Regions from separate parts of the Micromonospora pisi genome, predicted to be linked through region 2. Evidence: riboswitches for the same ligand, from Rfam matches in the RefSeq annotation. Region 2 holds a riboswitch; the other holds the start of a gene.
The links. Region 2 has a riboswitch for cyclic di-AMP ahead of BDK92_RS08775 (coiled-coil domain-containing protein). Riboswitches for the same ligand answer to the same signal wherever they lie in the genome.

Region 1: it holds a riboswitch for cyclic di-AMP, as region 2 does, so the genes downstream of both, BDK92_RS17500 (C40 family peptidase) here and BDK92_RS08775 (coiled-coil domain-containing protein) in region 2, are expected to answer to the same signal.

The regions. Positions count from the first base shown of each region.
Region 1 is NZ_RBKT01000001.1:4,130,094-4,135,448, forward strand. Features, by position in the region: tRNA gene BDK92_RS17480 (tRNA-Gly) at 1-73, opposite strand, end outside; gene BDK92_RS17485 (zinc metalloprotease) at 286-1,275, shown strand; partial or broken gene BDK92_RS17490 (pyridoxamine 5'-phosphate oxidase family protein) at 1,485-2,006, opposite strand; gene dcd (dCTP deaminase) at 2,162-2,740, shown strand; gene BDK92_RS17500 (C40 family peptidase) at 2,837-3,817, opposite strand; cyclic di-AMP (ydaO/yuaA leader) riboswitch at 3,887-4,022, opposite strand; gene BDK92_RS17505 (C40 family peptidase) at 4,236-5,228, opposite strand.
Region 2 is NZ_RBKT01000001.1:2,210,089-2,222,963, reverse strand. Features, by position in the region: gene BDK92_RS08795 (GNAT family N-acetyltransferase) at 46-843, shown strand; gene BDK92_RS08790 (YnfA family protein) at 950-1,282, opposite strand; gene BDK92_RS08785 (glycosyl hydrolase) at 1,393-4,407, opposite strand; gene BDK92_RS38350 (hypothetical protein) at 5,352-5,960, shown strand; gene BDK92_RS08775 (coiled-coil domain-containing protein) at 6,052-7,131, opposite strand; cyclic di-AMP (ydaO/yuaA leader) riboswitch at 7,148-7,278, opposite strand; gene BDK92_RS08770 (cation diffusion facilitator family transporter) at 7,517-8,437, opposite strand; gene BDK92_RS08765 (ABC transporter permease) at 8,528-11,089, opposite strand; gene BDK92_RS08760 (SMP-30/gluconolactonase/LRE family protein) at 11,233-12,219, shown strand; gene BDK92_RS08755 (HelD family protein) at 12,251-12,875, opposite strand, start outside.

The sequences.
Region 1 (5,355 bases), 1.9 Mb from region 2:
GGAGCGGGTGACGGGAATCGAACCCGCACTGTCAGCTTGGGAAGCTGATGTTCTGCCATTGAACTACACCCGCGAGCGGAGCCCACTGTACCTGGTCCGCCTCCCGAGCGCATCAACGTACCCCCGGCGGCGGCGCCGGACGCGTCCGTGCGGTTGAGGCAGATTGATGGGGACCACGCCGATCTGCGTCGTTTGCCTGAACTGTCCCAGCAGGTAACGTCCGCCACATCCGCAACTTGCGGCGCGTGAACGAAGCGTCGCGTTCCGTGGCGAAGAGGTGGGGTCATGGGTTTGCACCGCATCCGGAAGTCGTTGCGCTCGGTTGGCGTGGCGTCCACTGCTGTCGTACTGCTGCTCGGGTCCATGGTGTTGGTGGCGAACCCGGCACTGGCAAGCCCGGCTACGGCGAGCACGACGGGGCCATCGGCAGGATGCGTCCAGCTGGCGGTGGCAGACTCGGCCGCCAGGGCGAGACCCGGGGCGCCCGGTGGGCACGACCCCAACGAACTGGACGCGCCCGAGGCGGCGCAGCGCAATCGAGACCTGGACGCCGCGTACGCGAAGCGGGTCGGAGTGGCGCCGTTCAGCGCCGCCCCGAGGAAGATCACGATCCCGGTGGTGGTGCACGTGATCAGCCGGGACCGTACCCGGGAGGGTGGAAACATTCCGCGCGCGATGATCGATGCCCAGTTCAAGGTGCTGAACGCGGCGTTCGACGGAGTGGATGGTGGCGCGGTCACGCCCTTCAAGTTCAAGCTCAAGAAGCTCAACCGGGTGATCAACCCGGCCTGGTATCCGATCGTGGCGGAGAGCCCGGCGGAGACGCAGATGAAGAGGTCGCTGCGGACCGGCGGCCCGGAGACGCTCAACCTCTACCTGGGGGCACTCAGCGACGACCTGCTCGGCTGGGCGACGTTTCCGCAGAAGCAGTTGACCACGTACGACGGGGTGGTGGTGCTTTCGGAGTCACTGCCCGGCGGCAACGAGAAGCCCTACAACGAGGGCGACACCGGCACCCACGAGGTCGGCCACTGGCTGAACCTCTTCCACACGTTCCAGGGCGGGTGCGCGGGTGAAGGCGACGCGGTGGCGGACACCCCGGCGGAGGCGGAGCCGGCGTTCGGCTGCCCGACCGGGCGGGACTCGTGTGTGAGCAGGTCGGGGCTCGACCCGATCCACAACTTCATGAACTACACGGTCGACGCCTGCATGGACCGGTTCACGGCCGGACAGGTGAACCGCATGGTCAAAGCGTGGCAGGCGTACCGGGCCTGATGCACTGCCAGCACGACGAGGGCCGGCCGCTTCCCGAGGAGCCGGCCCTCGTCGTGTGTCTGGGGCCCCTCGTCGAGGGGTCCGTTCACTCAGGAGGCCCAGATCACCGGGTCCGGGGCGACGGCCACCACTCGGGGCTCCCGGGTGAAGCGCTGGTCGACCGCGTTCGCCGTTGACGCGGACCGCAACTCGGTGGGATTGACGTGCCGGCGGGCTCGACGTCCGCGACGGCCGGCGGGCGCTCGCGCCGCAGTCGGGTCGAGCCACACCTGAACTCCCGGCCGGTCATCGCCCCGCCCGCCGTACGCGAGTGGGATCGCACCGGCCCGGCCGTGCTCAGCGAGCATCGCCGCCTCGACGGTGAACTCGAAGAGTCGCCAGTCCACCCGGGGCTCGGCGCGCACGGTGTCGGCGAGCCGGGCGATCGTCGCCGGGTCGGTGACCAGCTTGGCGCGACCGGCCACGTACGCCTCGTCGTCGCTCTCCTCGGGCGGGAACGAGTGCAGCGCGTAGCGGCCGTCACGTTCCAGGTCGCGCCGCTTGGGAGAGTCGACGACGAAGCAGAACAGCCCCTCGTCGTTGATCACCGGCGACACCGGGTGCACACGGGGACCGCCGTCGGCGCGGACGGTGGCGAGGTAGCCGAGACCCGGCCCGTACTGCTGCAGGAGGGTGCGGATCGCTTCGGCGAGACGCGGGGCGTCGGCGGCGAATTCGGACCAGGATGCCATGGGGAGATTCTATCGAACATGTGTTCGAGACGGGTAGTCCGACACGCGTTCGCCACGCCGAACCATCGCCGACCCCGTTGCCCATGACGACGCGCCGCGTCACTCCAGGTCCGGGCGCGACCGGGTTGATCTCGCCCGGTCGCTAAGGTGGCTGGATGCTGCTCTCCGACCGTGACCTGGTCACCGAGATCAAGGCGGGCACTCTGGGGCTTGAGCCCTTCGAGCCGGCACTGGTGCAACCGTCGAGCATCGACGTACGACTGGACCGGCTCTTCCGGGTGTTCAACAACCATCTCTACACCCACATCGACCCGGCCAGCCAACAGGATGACCTGACCTCGGTCGTGGACGTGCCCGACGGCGAGCCGTTCGTGCTGCACCCGGGCGAGTTCGTACTCGCCTCCACGCTCGAAGTGATCTCACTCGGCGACCAGCTCGCCGGACGGCTGGAGGGCAAGTCGAGCCTGGGTCGGCTGGGCCTGCTCACCCACTCGACCGCCGGCTTCATCGACCCCGGCTTCTCCGGCCACGTCACGCTGGAACTCTCCAACGTGGCCAACCTGCCGATCACCCTCTGGCCCGGCATGAAGATCGGCCAGCTCTGCATCTTCCGGCTCTCGTCGCCGGCCGAGCACCCCTACGGCTCCGCCGTGTACGGCTCCCGCTACCAGGGCCAACGCGGCCCTACCCCCAGCCGTTCCTGGCAACGTTGGCAGACCTGGCCCACCCGCTGACCCTCCCTTCGCCCTAGGGCAGGTCCGCGCTGACGGAGATCCATCAGCGCGGACCTGCCCTGGATCGGCGGCGCAGGGGAGCGGGGGGGGAGGGGGTCAGGTGGGGCGGCCGAAGCTGTGGACGGTTGCGGTGTCGAGGCGCTTCATCTTGACCGGCTCACCGGCCTGGGAGGCGTGCACCACCCAGCCGTCGCCGACGTACATCCCGACATGGTGCAGGTCGGCGTAGTAGAACACCAGGTCGCCGGGGCGCAGTTCGGCCTGCTTGACGTACGCGGTGACCCGACGCTGGGCAGCCGCGTTGTGCGGCAGGGTCACGCCCGCCTTCGCCCAGGCGGCGAGCATCAGCCCGGAGCAGTCGTAGGTGTTCGGACCCGCGGCGCCCCAGACGTACATCTTGCCGATCTGCGCACAGGCGAACTTGACCGCGACGCCGGACGGACCGCCGGGATAACTCGACGGGCAGGGGGCTGGGCGGAGCGGGCCGCCGCCACCGTTGCCGTAGACCTTCAGCCGCAGCTTCTGCAACCGGTCGATCTCGGTGTCGATCTGCTTCTTCTTCGCGGCCAGGTCCGCCTCGGTCCGGGTGAGCTGCGCGACCAGGGTGTCCAGTGGTGCCTTCTGGGCCGCGAGCTGCTCCTTGAGGTCGACCACCGCCTGGACATCGTGCTGCTGACGGCGGGCGAACTGGTCGAGGATGGTGAGCTGGTCGGCGAGCATGGTCGGCGAGTCCGTGGTCAGGATCGCGTTGATCGCGGAGGCGTTGTCCCCCTTGTACGCCCGGACGGCCATGTTGCTGACCTTGCCCATGGCCTGGTCGATCTGGAGTTGCAGCGGTTGGATCCGCTTGGCCAGCGCGTCTGCCTGCTTCTTCTTGACGGCCAGGTCCTGGCGGGTCGCGTTGGCCTTCTCGATGGTCGGCTCTAGCTGGTTCCACGCCACGTCGATCTGCTTCTCGATCTCGGTGACCGACGGTTCGGCGTGAGCTGCGGTGGCACCGAGCAGAACAGCGGCGACACCGGCTATCGCGGCGAGTACGGAGGTACGGATGGGCCAACGGGTACGCGACCGGGTCATGTCCGGGTCGACCAGAGTCGACCGGAGGGACCTCGGCCGCGGGGCATGGCTAGCCACCGGGGTGGGCGCTCCTTCTTCCGGAACCGCCTACCGGGTTAGCTGACGGGTTCGGGCGGGAAGAGTGCGCCCTACCGCGAATATTCGCGGATTCACCCCGAGGTGTTGGTTCCCCGGTTCGTCGAAAACGATTCGGCGGGCCGAGCCGGTGCCACCCGGGCTGGGTGATCTGGTGCCGTCTCGGCGATCTCCCACAGTAGGAACGCTGTTATGGCTGTGCAACCCGTGACTGGAGTTGAACCGTTCCGTATATCAGACAATTACTTAGGGTGTGTCACCGTCGACAAAGGAGAGGCCCCTTGCTAACGGCGCCACCGCCAGCAAGGGGCCTGTCCTGACAAACTCGGGCAATTGCTGTTACTCAGCCAGGCCGACGGAACCCGGCGACCGGCATCACGTCAATCTTTGTCATCTTCACCGGCTGACCGGATTGCGGTGCGTGCACCATTAATCCGTTACCGACGTACATGCCGACGTGGTGCAGATCACCGTAGAAGAAGACGAGGTCGCCGGCGCGGGCGTTGGCCCGGCTGATCACCTGGCCCTCGTTCCACTGGGCACCCGTGTAGTGGGTGAGCTTCACGCCGGCCTTGCCCCAGGCGTACTGGGTGAGTCCGGAACAGTCGAAGTTGCTCGGCCCGGTCGCGCCCCAGACGTACATCTTGCCGATCTGCGCGCAGGCGGTCTTGACGGCGGTGCCGGCGGGGCCACCGGGGTACACCGCCGGACACGGCCCGATCCGCAACGCACCACCGGAGCTGCTCGACCCGTACGCGGTGAGCCGCAGCTTCTCCAGCCGGTTGATCTCGGCGTCGATCGACTTCTGCTTCGCGGAAAGCTCGGCGTCCTGCTTCTTCTGCTGCGCGACCAGCTCGTCCAGCTTGCGCTTCTCGACGTCGTACTTTTCCTTCGCGGCGGTGACGTCGGCGATCTGCTCCTGCTGCTCCCGGGCCAGGTGGTCCAGGATCGTCAGCTGATCCGCGAGCTCCGTCGGCGTGCCGCTGGTGAGCAGCGCGTTCAGGTCAGAAGACGGGCCGCTCTTGTAGTAGCGCGAGGCGAGATCGCCAACCCGGTCCAGCGCCAGGTCGGCATGGAGAGCCAACGGCTGGATCTTCTTCTGCAGCTCGGACGACTTCTTCTGGTTCGACAACAGCTGGCTGTGCACCTTGTTGTACTGCTCGATGGTCGGCTCGAGCTGAACCCACTGGGCGTCGATCTGCTTCTCGATCTCCTCGACCGAGGGGGCAGCCTGCGCCTGCGTCGTCGGCAGCAACCCACCCAGGATCACTGCCGCAAGGGCGAGCATTTGGTAGGCCCGGCGGCGGTTACCGCCGCGCGGATGCTCATGCATCATCGAATGGCGATGGGAGGGCACGCGTGCCACCGGCACCGACTCCTTCGATACCGACCACCGGGTGCCGCCCGAGGGGATTTGGGCGCCGACGTCCCACAGCGGTCGGTGCCCCACATTAGGGAAGGAT
Region 2 (12,875 bases):
GCATCCGCCCGACATCGACCGACATGTCCCCCGTACCCTGCGGAGGTGAACAGCTCGTACGTCGGCGCAAGCGATCCGACCAGCGCGGACGCCGCAGCGGCAGCGTGGTTCGTGGCCATGCGCGCGAAGATCGACGCCGTTGCGGGCGCCCACGCGCAGCAGGGTGCCGGTGGCGTCCACCGTTTTGTGAGCGGGGTGCGGATCCCGTCCGGCAACGGCGTCTTCATCGAGGGGACCGATCCGGACCTCCGGCAGGTCGCGGCCTTCGCCGACGAGATGCGCGGCGGAGAGCTGCCCTGGTCGATCCAGGTCCGGGGCGAGCCCGGCCCGGAACTCGCCCGGCTCGCCGCCGGCTACGGCCTGACCGCCAGAGCGCACAGCCCGCTGATGACCCGGGGCGCCGGCCCGGTGCCCCACGCGGTCCCGGCCAGCGGGGCCCGGGTACGCCCGACGACCGGTGCGGACGCCGACGTCTACGGCAACCTGATCGCCACCGCGCTGGGGCTGCCCCGCCCGGCGATCGGCGAGTTCGCCTCGGCACCGCTGCTGGACGCCCCCGGCATGACCGGTTACCTGGTCGAGTGGGACGGTGTGCCGGCCGGCACCGGACTCGGCACCCACCTCGGTGACCAGTTCGGCGTCTACAACATCACCGTTGCGCCGACGTTCCGCCGCCGTGGCTTCGCCCGCCTGGTCAGCGAGACCGTGCTGCGCGACGGGTTCGCCGCCGGGGCCCGGGCCGCGTTCCTGCACACCACTCCCCACGCCCAGCCGCTGTACGAGTCACTCGGCTTCCGTACCGTCGAGACCTGGACCTACCTGGTCCCGGAGCCACGCGGCTAGCCCGTCGCCGCTCACTCCTCGAGTGCGTACCCGTCCAGACGCCTGCGGCGTTAGGAAGGGCCCCTTGTTATACAAAAAGCGATAACAAGGGGCCCTTCCTTACACCTCAGCCGCGGGGGGCGTACATGATGATGGCGACGCCGATCAGGCAGACGGCGGCGCCGGTGAGGTCGTAGCGGTCCGGGCGGAACCTGTCGACGATGACACCCCAGGCCAGTGACCCGGCGACGAAGAATCCGCCGTACGCGGCCAGCACCCGGCCGAAGTTCGGGTCCGGTTGGAAGGCGGCGACGAAGCCGTACCCGGCCAGTGCCAGCACTCCGGCGGCGACGAACAGCAGGCCCCGGTGTTCGCGTACGCCCTGCCAGACCAGCCATGCCCCGCCGATCTCGGCGACGGCGGCGAGCAGGAACAACAGCAGCGAACGGGCGACGGTCACAGCCGCCATTGTCGGCTGGCCGTGGCGCACGGACGGCGGTGGGGCCCGCCGCCGGACACGTCGCGCGTGTCGGGGACGGACCCCCCCCTTCCGTGGGAAAGATCAGCCGGTCACGTGATCGTGAACGGGACGGTGACGGTCGACTGGCGGCCCTCGGCGGCGGTCGCGTTGACCCGTACGGTCGTCGCGGCGTTGCCGATCGCGTTCCAGACCTCCAGTTTCACGCAGCCGTTCGCCAGCGCCGCGAAGCCACCGGTGGCGGTCTTCACCCCGGCCGCCTGGGTGTACGTCTCGGTGCCGACGACCGGGTCGGTGGCGAAGTAGTGGTACGTCTCCACCCGGCTGTAGTTGCCCGAGCCGGTGAAGTCGTACGAGACCCTCGCCTGGATCCCGGCACCGACGGCGCCGCCCGCGTCGACGTGCAGCGCGAACGCGGTCGCACCCGAGTTGTACGGGCCGGTCAGCCCGCACACGGTGTGCACCACCGGGTTGTGCGGGGTGCCGTCCCAGTTGCCGTTGGCGGCGGTGATCGTGGTGGTGGTCGCGCCGGTGCCGGCGGCACCGGCGAGCGCCCCGGCGGAGCGGACGTAGAGCAGGTTCGACCGGACCACCGGGCCGGTCGGCGTCGGGGTGGGAGTGGCCGTCGGCGTCGGGGTGGCCGTCGGGGTGGGACTGACGGTCGGGGTGGCGGTGGGGTTGCCGATGCCGCCGTTGGCGTTGCCGCCGCTCCAGGTGAAGGCGCCGGTGGTGGCGGTTTTGCCGGCGGCCACGGCCAGGGTGCGGCCGTCGGAGAAGGTCACCGTCATCGGGTTACGGGTGATGTTCGACGCCACGTACGTCCGTACGCCGTTCTTGGTGTAGACGGCGTAGAGCGGGGTGTTCGCGGTGACGGTGGTGTCGACCTGGCCGAGGGCGGCGAGGTTGCGCAGCCAGTGGAACGTGTGCGCCCGGCTCTCACCCTCCTCGATCGGGTAGGTCGGGTTGGCCCGGAAACTCGCCAGCGCGGCGTCGCCGTCCGCGAACGCCCGGAACGACCAGAGCACGTCCTGCCAGACCGTCGGTGGGCCGCCGTTGTTGGTGACCAGCTCGTTCCAGTTGGTGGTGACGTACGCCGGCTTGTAGCCGAGGTAGTTCGAGCCGCCGGTGACGGGCAGCATGTTGATGCCCTGGATCATCTCCGGCTCACCGCTGAACCAGGTGGCGTACGCGCCGCCGTCGCCCCAGACCATGCCGACCGTACGGTGGGCGAAGGCGGCCGGGAAGTTGCTGTCGGAGGAGTCGAACCAGTACTCCTGGATCGCCTGCGCCTGCGTGGTGTAGATGAACAGCCCGGCGTCGCGTACGGCGGTGTTGCCGGTGGCGAGGCCCCACTGGATCAGGGCCGAGGCGAAGTTCATCCCCTCCGAGGAGGACTCCTGGTTGTTGCCGGCCATGAACGAACCGTGCCCGGAGGCCCAGTCGTGTCCGGCGAAGATGTCGAAGTCCCGCAGGAACGGGAACATCGGGTCGTTGCGGTCGGGGCTGTTCGCGTCCCGGATCAGCAGGTTGACCATGCCGCCGTACTGGCTGGTGGTGGCCCAGGTCGGGTCGAACTTGGCGAGCGTGGCGGCGGCGGCGATGTAGTAGCCGTAGTGGAAGTGGTGGTCGTTCAGTTCCAGGTCGGAGCCGTACGACGCGGGGTAGCCGACCAGCGTGCCCCAGGCCTGGTCGTAGTGGAACACCCGGGCGGTCTTGCCCGGGGTGGCGGTGAACCAGTCGGTGAGCCGGCTCCGGATGGCGTTCAGCAGCAGGTCCCGCTGGGCGGTCCGGCCGAGTTGGTCGGCGATCTCGGCGAGCCGGGCGGCCCGGCCGAGTCCCTTGCCGGTCCAGTAGGTGTCGTTGCCGAAGCCGGCCAGCGGGTCACCGGTCGCGACCTGGTCCAGGTAACCACCAAGGGTGGCGAGGTCGGCGCCGCTGGAGGTGGCGACCGCGGGGATCTCGGGCAGCACCCCCTGGTAGCGGATGTTGGTGCTGAACGAGGCCGCGCCGACCAGCGTCTTCATCGGGCCCCGGGGGGAGATGTAGGTCTGGCCGATCGGGGTGCCGCCGCCGAGGTTCTTCCAGTGGTGCGGATAGAGCGAGACGACGGTGCCGCTGGCGCTGCCCTCGCGGGCGGTGGTGGTGAAGGCGTACGTGGCGGTCACCATGCTGGTCGAGGGGTTGAAGCCCCAGGAGACGCGGGTGCCGGTGACGTGCGCGTGGGCGTACTGGCCGTAGCTGGCGAGCAGGGCGGTCCGGTCGGCGGCGGGGCTGCTCGGAGTGGTCGGCAGGACCGCTACGGAGAAGTAGCCCCGCCCGGCCAGGGTGGAGGTGACGGTGTTGCCGCTGACCGTCCAGGTCGCCCCGGTCGGCGCGTACGCGACGTAGTCGTGTCCCCGTACGGTGAAGCCGAGCCGCCCTGCGGTGTTGGACCAGACGGTCGGCGCGCTGGTCAGGCTGAGCTGGGCGTTGCCGCCGGTGGCCTGGGCGTAGACGAAGGGCAGCCCGTGCCCGATGGTCGTCTTCAGGGTCCGGGTCCCGTCCGACCAGTACGGCGTGACGGTCCAGTCGCTCCAGCCGTCGACCAAGACGGCGGGGGAGTTCAGTCCGGTGACGCCGAGGGTGAAGTCGGCGCTGTAGGTGTAGTGGTATTCGCCGGGGCCGGTCGGTGACCCGGAGATGCCGGCGGTGGTGGTGTAGGAGACGCCGAGCCCGCCGGCGACCGGGTCGTACGAGGCCGGGTGCGCGTGCAGCGGCTCGGAGTAGGCGCAGTCGAGGCGCTTGAAGAGCAGCGAGGACCACCAGTCGTTGGTGGGGACCGCGCCGGCCGGGGCGTTGGCGGTGACGTAGCGCCGGGGGTTGGTGGAGAGGTCGGCACAGCCTGAGGGCGGGGCCGCGCCGGCGGGCCGGGTGGTGGCGTAGCTGCCGGCACCGAGCGGGTCGGCGCCGGCGCCACCGGGTACGGCGAAGGTGAGCCCGCCGACCACGAGCGCCACCGTCGCGGCGCTTGCCAGCGCTCGGCGGCGCAGCGTCGACTGGGCCGGTCGCGGCCGGGTGTCCGGATGGCCGCCGTCGTCGGGTACGACGTGGCGGAGGGACAGGTTCATGGTGCCTCCGGTCGGGGACGGGTCGGTGCGCCGAAGGTTTCGCGCACATTAAGGGGGCGTTGCGTCAGAGCATCAGAGATGGTGGCTGCTGTCAATGTCTTGCCATCTTCTTTGCGGGAGTGGTGGTTCGGTGGGGGATCTCTGTTGACAGTGCCCGGCCCGGAGGGCTAACTTTGAGAGAGCGCTCTCACGACACCGGTAGGCGAGGTGGGGAGCCTCGCCTACCGGGTTACTGTGCGCCAGCGAAAGAGCGCTCTCTGCCACGTGTTGAGGGATCACCCACGCGGGGCAGCCCCTTCGGGTGCGCTATTCCGTCGCTTCGGCAATCGTTTACCTGGCATTCCCGTCGGTCATTCCGAGTCGTCCAAAGTTGCCAAATAAACCGGCCGAGAAAGTGTTATCGGATCAATGGTCGCGCGTCGGCGCGACCGGAGTGCCGGGGCCGTACGGCGAGCCGACCGGGCCGACGTAGACAAGATCACGCCGGGTTTCTGTTACCTGCCGGCGTCCGGGAAGTCTCCTCATGAGGAGGGGCCGCTGGTCCGCTCCGCAGCGGAGCGGCGCCGAGACGACCGGAGGAGTCACCATGCTGGGTACGGGACCCGTGGACTCGGATGTCTGACCTCCAGACCACCGGCCGTCACCACTCCGGTGCTCCGTACCCCGGTGGTTCCGCCGACCCCGCGACCGGCCGGCGGACCCGTGCCGACCGTGTCCCCGTGGAGGTTCCCACCGAACGCTACTGGCCGGCCGTGTCGGCCCCGTCCGAGCGGACGGCGGGTCCGGTCAACCGCCCGTGGTCATCGATCGCTGCCGACCGGACGGGAGGCACGACGTCGGGCGACCCGCTCCAGCCCAGCGTTCCGGTGCAACGGACCTCGCCCTCGACGGATCCCGGGGCCACCCCGGCACCGGCCTCGGTCCGCGACCGGTCTGCCGGTTTGATGTCCGCCCCGGTCCGCGAGCGGTCCGTGGTCTCCTCGGTGGGCGGATCGTCCCCCGCACCGGCCGCCGGCTGGCGCGGCGGCCACCGCCGACCCGCCGGCCGCAACGTGCTCGCCGGGGCGGTCCTCGCGATGAGCGTCGGCTGGGTGGCCGTCGTCTTCGCCGCACCCCACCTCACGCTCGGCCCGGGATGGCGGATGGTCGCGCTCTTCTGTCACCTGACCTGTCTGGTCGTGGGCTTCGGGGCGGTGCTCACGGTGGACTGGTTCAGCCTGCGCTGGCTGCTGCGCCGGGAGCGGATCGGGACCGTGCTGACCACGGCGCGGGGCACGCACCTGCTCATCTGGTTGGGCCTGGTCGGTTTGGTGGTCAGCGGTGCGGCCCTGCGCCCGGACACCTCGTCGGCGCTGGTCCAGATCAAGCTGGTCGCCGTGCTCGTGGTCGGCATCAACGGGCTGTTCCTCGGCCGGGTCAGTGACCGACTCGCGGCCGTGGGCGACGGACCGGTGCCCTGGTCCCGCCTGCTCCCCGCCGCCGTAGCGGCCACCGTTTCCCAACTCGGCTGGTGGACCGCCACCCTCATCGGCTTCTGGAACGCCCAACACTAACCCCCCGCCTCGTCGATCTAGGGCAGATCGTCGTCGATGACGATCCACTCACGCGGATCTGCCCTAGATCGACGAGGGAAGCGGGCGGGGGTCAGTTCACGGAGAGGTGGACGTGGTTGGTGTGGTCGCTGGAGGGGTCACCGCCGCCGTTGTACGCCTTCCAGCCACTGCCGGGTAGCCAGATCTGCTTGAACCAGATCACGTACAGCACTCCGAGGCGGCTGGCGTTCTTGACGAAGTACGCCGCCAGGTTGTTGCCGTACGTCTTGTCGCCGCCGGTGGCGACCCCGCCGAAGCCGCCCGTCTCCGCAGCGAAGTCGCAGGCCCGTCCCTTGGGGTGTTCGCCCGAGCCGCCGCTGCGGAAGCAGGAGACGAAGCGGGTGAAGCCGGCCGCCTTGGCCTGGTTCATCGCGTTGAGGGTGCGCGGGGTGATGCAGCCGGTGGTGGTCGGGTCGTTCACGCTGCACGACTCCTTCGGCCAGGAGCCGTCGGCGTTGCGCGGCGCCGGCTTGGCCGTGGCGGAGGTGGTGCTGGCGGTGACGCCGGCGCTGGCGCCGCCGCTGCCCGCCTGGGCGAGCGCGCGTTCGGCCTGTTGCTTGCGCTTGGCCATGATGTCGAGCTGCTTGCGTTGTTCCCGGATCTCGTTCTCGATCGCCGCCTTGGCCCGCTGTTCCTGGTCGCGGACCTCGATCAGGTTCCGGAGCTGGCGGTCCTCGTTGGCGGCCACCGTGCCGAGCGACGAGGCCCGGTCCAGGAAACCGTCGGGCGAGTCGCTGTTGAGCAGCGCCGTCAGCGGCCCCAGTCGGCCGGTGCGGTACGCCATGCCGGCGAGTTCGGCGACGGTCTGGGTACGGGTGACCAGTTCGGCCTCCAGGGTGCCCAGGTGGGTGGCGAGCTGCTGTTGCCGTTTGGTGGAGTTGTCCAGGGCCGCCTGGGCGTCGAGATAGCCCTTGGCCGCGACGTCGAGCTGTTCGCGGAGGCTGGCGGTGCCGCCCTCGTCGTCGGTGTCGCCCGGGGCGGCGGCGAGCGTTCCCGGGGCGGCGGCGAGGGGGCCGTTCGCGGCCAGTGCGCTGGTGGGGGTGAGGGGGGTGGCCAGCACGGTGAGGGTGATCGCGATCGCCGTCAGGGTCGCGAACCGTGCGGCACGTGGTCGTGGTCGTACGGGCGCCAGGTCTGGCATTTGCTGCACGTCCTTCCGTCAGCCGCCGACCGGGTTAGCTGACGGGTTCGGGACGGAAGATCCCTACCGCTGACGCGGATGCACCCCAATGACGCGATGGTTCCCCGGCTCGCACGTGCGATTAGGCGACGGTCACCGCAGGCGCCGGAGGGCGCCGCCCGGCGGAGACCGGAGCCGAGCCTACCGGCCTGGTCCAGTACGGACAGTGTTGGCGCGGCCGACAGGCGGCGCCACTCGAAGTGATATGTCGGATATAACTAGAAAAGTTCACCCGGTCGGGGGACAAAATTTAAGGACCAGGTAAGCGAAGAGTGGTCGCGTTTCCGAGTCAGGTAAGGACCGTATTCGGGTAGCGGGGCCTACCAATCAGCTGGGCCTACCAATCGGCGGGGCCGCAGCTCTCGCTCGCGCTGCCGGGCTCGACCTGGAGAGTGGCGTGCGCGATGTCGAAGTCGTCGTGCAACGCCCCGCGCGCCGCGGCGAGCACCGCGCCGACCTCGGCGCCGGGGGAGAGCGTCAGGTGGGCCGAGGCGACCTCCATGCCCGAGGTCAGCGTCCAGACGTGCAGGTCGTGCACGTTGGCGACACCGGGTACGGCACAGAGTCGGGCGGCCACCGTCGGCACGTCCAGGTGCTCCGGTGCGGCCTGCACCAGAATCCGGACCGCGGCCCGCGCCAGCCGTCCGGTCCGGGGCAGGATGAACAGGCCGATCGCCACCGCGACCAGCGGATCGGCCCACCACCAGCCGGTGTTCGCGATCACCAGGGCGGCGACGATCACGCCGGCCGAGCCGAGCAGGTCCCCGAGCGCCTCCAGGTAGGCGCCGCGCAGGTTGATGCTCTCCCGCGCGCCGGCCCGCAACAGCCCGAAGGCGACCAGGTTGGCCAGCAGCCCGAGGATCGCCACCACCAGCATCGGCCCGGCCAGCACGGTCGGCGGACGCGCGGCACCGAACCGCAGCGCCGCCTCGACCAGCACGTAGATCGCGACACCGAAGAGCAGCACCGCGTTGGCCAGGGCGGCCAGCACCTCCAGCCGGTAGAGGCCGAAGGTCCGCTGGGGGTCGTCGGTGGCCCGCCGGGTCGCGGTGATCGCGGCGAGCGCCATCCCGATCCCGAGTACGTCGGTGAACATGTGACCGGCGTCGGACAGGAGCGCGAGCGAGCCGGTGGCGAGCGCCGTGACCGCCTCGACCACGGTGAAGACGACGAGCAGTCCGAGGGCGGACCAGAGCCGTCCCCGGTGCCGCTCGCCCGCGCGCATCGTCTGCGCGCCGTGGTCATGACCCGCGCCCACGCACACACCCTCCGCCGCCGGTACCCGCGCGACCCAACATATGCCGACATCCCAATGTGTGCGATTGATTCGGGCCGCCGGGGGCGGGGTTCAGCCCTCCACGCTCATCGCCGCCACGATCGGCGCCCGGGTCGCCCGCCGGGCGGGCAGCAGCCCGGCCAGGAGCGCCGCGCCGCCGGCCAGAGCCACGCAGAGGGCGAGCTGACCCACCGGTACGACCGGCAGCCCGTGCCCGTAACTGTTGATCAGTCCGAGTGCGGCGGTCCAGCCGACGCCGACCCCGAGGACGATCCCGGCCAGCGCCCCGACCAGCGCGATCAGCCCCGCCTCGGCGAGCAGCATCCGGCCGAGTTGCCGCCGGGAGAGCCCCAGTGCCCGCAGCGTCGCGGACTCACGTGTCCGTTCGAAGACCGACAGGGAGAGCGTGTTGCTGATCCCGAAGAGTGCGATCAGCACCGACATGCCGAGCAGCGCGGCGAAGATGCCGAGCAGCTCGTCCAGGGTCGCCGACAGCGCGTTCGCCTGGTCGGCGACGCTGCTCACCCGTACCACCGGGTAGGTCCGGAGCACCCGGTCCAGGGCCTGCCGGCCGGCCGCCGTACCGACACCGGGGGCCAGGTCGAGCAGGAGCTGGTTCGGCGCCCCGGGGCCGTACGCGGCGCTGAACTGGTCCCACGCGACCAGGGCACCGCCGCCGGTCGGGGCGTCGTCGTAGAGCGCCACCACGGTCAGCGCCCCGGCCGGGTCCGGTACGCCGGGCAGGCCCAGCGCGAACCGGTCACCCACCCCGAGCCCCCGGGCCCGCGCCACCGGGCGGCTCACCGCCACCGTGCCGGGGCGCAGATCGGCCAGGTCGCCGTCGGTGACCTCCGGCCGGACCGGCCCGCGCAACTGTTCCGCCGGCACCGACCAGATCCGTACCTGCGGGTCGACCGGGGCCGGCGCGAGCCGTACCTCCGCCACCGTGGCGAACGTCGGCTCGGCCCGGAGCACCCCGGCCAGCTCCGCCGGCAGCTCGCCCCGGGTGGCGCCCGGCGTACCGTCGATCCGGGTCCGGTCGAGCACGAAGTCGACCGGGAAGTTCTCGGTCAGCTCACGCCCGGTCTGGTCCCGGGCGGTCTCCAGCAGCACCGCGAACATCGACATCAGCGCCACCCCGATGGTCAGCGCCATGGTGGTCGCCGCGGCCCGGCGCGGGTTGCGCCGCGCGTTCACCACCGCCAGCCGGGCCACCGGGCCGAAGAGCCGGGCCGGCAGCCAACCGAGCGCGCCGACCGCGCGCGGAACCAGCAGCGGAGCCGCCACCACCGCGCCGAGGAAGACGACCATTCCGCCGCCGAGCACCAGTGGCAGCCCCGGAAAGGCCAGCGGCACCCCGACCAGGATCGCCACCAGCCCCGCCCCGGCCAGCCCGACGGCGACCAGCACCCGGACCCGGCCACGGCGGCCGGACGCGTCGCGCAGTTCGGCGGTGGCGCTGCCGTGCAGGGCCGCCAGCGGTGGCACCCGCCCCGCCCCGAGCGCCGGTACGAGCGCGGCCAGCACCGTCACCACCGTGCCGAACCCGAGTGCCACCGCCACCGTCGGCCAGCGCACCACCGGAGCGTGCAGCGGGATGTCGGTGGCGACCAGCTCCCGCCCCCAGATCAGCCCGTAGCCGACCAGCAGGCTCATCGCCAGCCCGCCGAGCGAGGCCAGTACGCCGAGCGCCACCGCCTCCAGCAGTACCGCCACCCCCACCTGCCGGCGGGACGCCCCGACGCAACGCAGCAGGCTCAGCTCGCGTACCCGTTGGGCGGCCAGGATGGCGAAGGTGTTGTAGATGACGAACGCCGACACGGTCAGTGAGACCACGCCGAACCCGATCAGCACCGCCAGGAAGCCGTCGACGTACTTGCCCGCCTGTTCGGCGAGCTGGTCCCGGAGCCGGTCACCGGTGAGCACCACCAACAGCGGGTCACCCGTCACCCGCGCCACCCGGTCGGCGAGCACCTCCGGGTCGACCCCGGGCCGGGCCCGGACCACCACCTGGGCGTACCGCTCGGTGCCGGTGAGGGCGACCAGGTCGGGACCGGTCAACGCGGCCACCGGGGAGCCGCCGAAGAGGCGGTTCACCCCGAGGTCGAGGACCCCGACCAGGGTCAGCCGGTGCGGCGTACCGGCCTGGTCGAGCAGGCTCACCGGGGCGCCCAGGGCGTACCCCGTGGCGGCCACCGTGGTCTTGTCGACCGCGACCTCGCCGGGCACCGTGGGGAGCCGTCCGGCGGTCACGTCGTACGGGGCGAGCGACGCCACACCGGGCACCGAGAGTCCATAACCGACGTGTCCCTGCTGGGTCAGCAGTCGACCGTCCCGGTCGAGCAGGCCCAGCCAGGCGATCACCCGGCCGTCCACCTCGGCCACCCCGTCGACCGCCCGGATCCGGTTCACCGTCTCGGCCGACACCAGCGTCTCGGCCGGCTCCACCACCACGTCCACGTTCCTCGCCGAGCGGGCCAGGTCGTCGTAGAACGCGGCCCGCGCGGTGTCGCCGTAGACCAGGGTGCCGGCCAGGAAACCCACTCCGACCACCACCGCGAAGGCGGTCAGCAGCAGTCGTACCGCGTGCGCGCGCAGCCCGGCGACGGCCAGGCGCAGCAGTGGCCAGTTCACGCCACAGTCTGACGTGATCACCACCGCCCCTGGAAGCGGAGCGGTTGTCAGGTAGCGGACAGCGGGGCGACCGGGCACCATCGAACCCGGTACCGACCGACATCAGCCGATGCCCGCCGGACTGGCGGGGGAGGAGATCGAGGATGCGAGTTCGACCCCGTACCACCGTCCTGTCCGTCGCCGTGGCGCTCGCCGGCACCCTGGCGGCGGCCGCCCCGGTCAGCGCCGCCCCGGTCGACACCGGGCGCTCCGCAACCGCGTCGACCCGGCCCGGCACCCTGTTCCCGACCACGTTCGCCCTGCCGGACGGGTTCCAGCCGGAGGGGATCGCGATCGGGGCCCTGCCGTACGCCTTCTTCGGTTCCCGGGCCACCGGCGCCATCTACCGGGTCAACCTGGTCACCGGGCGGGGCGAGCAGATCAACGCCGGTTCGGGCACCCCGTCCCAGGGCCTCAAGGTGGACCTGCGCGGGCGGCTCTTCGTCGGCGGCGGGAACAGCACCACCGGCGCCGCCGCGAAGGTGTTCAACGCCTTCACCGGAGAACTGCTGACCACCTACCAGTTCAACAACGTGCCGAGCTTCGTCAACGACGTGGTGCTCACCCCGGACGCCGCCTGGTTCACCGACTCGACCAACCCGGTCCTCTACAAGCTGCCGCTGAACCGGTGGGGTGGCCTGCCGGACGCGGACGAGACGGTCACGTTGCCGTTGACCGGCGACATCGTCTACGGCGCCGGGATCAACGCCAACGGCATCGAGACCACACCGGACGGTCGCGGCCTGCTGGTCGTGCAGTCCGGCCCCGGCCTGCTCTTCCGGGTCGACCCGGCGACCGGGGTGGCCCGGACCGTCGACCTCGGCGGCGAGGTGCTGACCAACGGCGACGGGCTGCTCCGGGACGGACGCACCCTGTACGTGGTGCAGAACCGGCTGAACACCGTCTCCGTCTTCGAGCTCGACCGCGCCGGCACCAGTGGACGGCTGGTCGAGCGGGTAACCTCCGCCGGTTTCGACGTACCGACCACCGTGGCCGCGTACGGCAACCGCCTCTACCTGCCCAACGGCCGCTTCACCACCCCGCCGACCGCCACCACCCCGTACACCGTCACCGCCATCCCCCGCCCCTGAGATCCGTACCGCTGACCCTCCGGCAGGAGGGTCAGCGGGTGGGGTCGATGGTGGTCAGGCGCTGGGTGGCCCGGGACAGGGCCACGTAGAGGGTGCGTACGCCGGACTCGGAGTCGGTACGGATCTCGGTCGGGGCGAGCAGCACGACACCGTCGTACTCCATGCCCTTCGCCTGGAGGCTGGTCACCACCTGGAGTCGGGGGCCGGCGAGGTCGGCCAGCCAACCGCTGACCTCGTCCCGGCGCGGCACCGGTGTGATCACGCCGACCGTTCCCTGCACCTCGCCGAGGAGTTCGGTGACCGCCCGTACGGTCGCCCCGGGCAGTTCACCGGCGGACACGGTCAGTTCGACCGGCTCGATCCCGGTGGTCCGTACCGCCGTCGGCAGCGCGAGGTCGGGGGCGACCTCGCGGATCACCTTGGCGGCGACCGCGAAGATCTCCGCCGGGTTCCGGTAGTTGGTGGAGAGGGTGTAGTCGTGCCGGGCCCGGCGGCCGAGCGCCTTGTCCCGGGACTGGGCCAGTTCGCGCGGGTCGCCGGTCCAGGCGGTCTGCGCCGGGTCACCGACCACCGTCCAGGAGGCGAGCCGGCCGCGCCGGCCGAGCATCCGCCACTGCATCGGCGAGACGTCCTGCGACTCGTCGACCACCACGTGG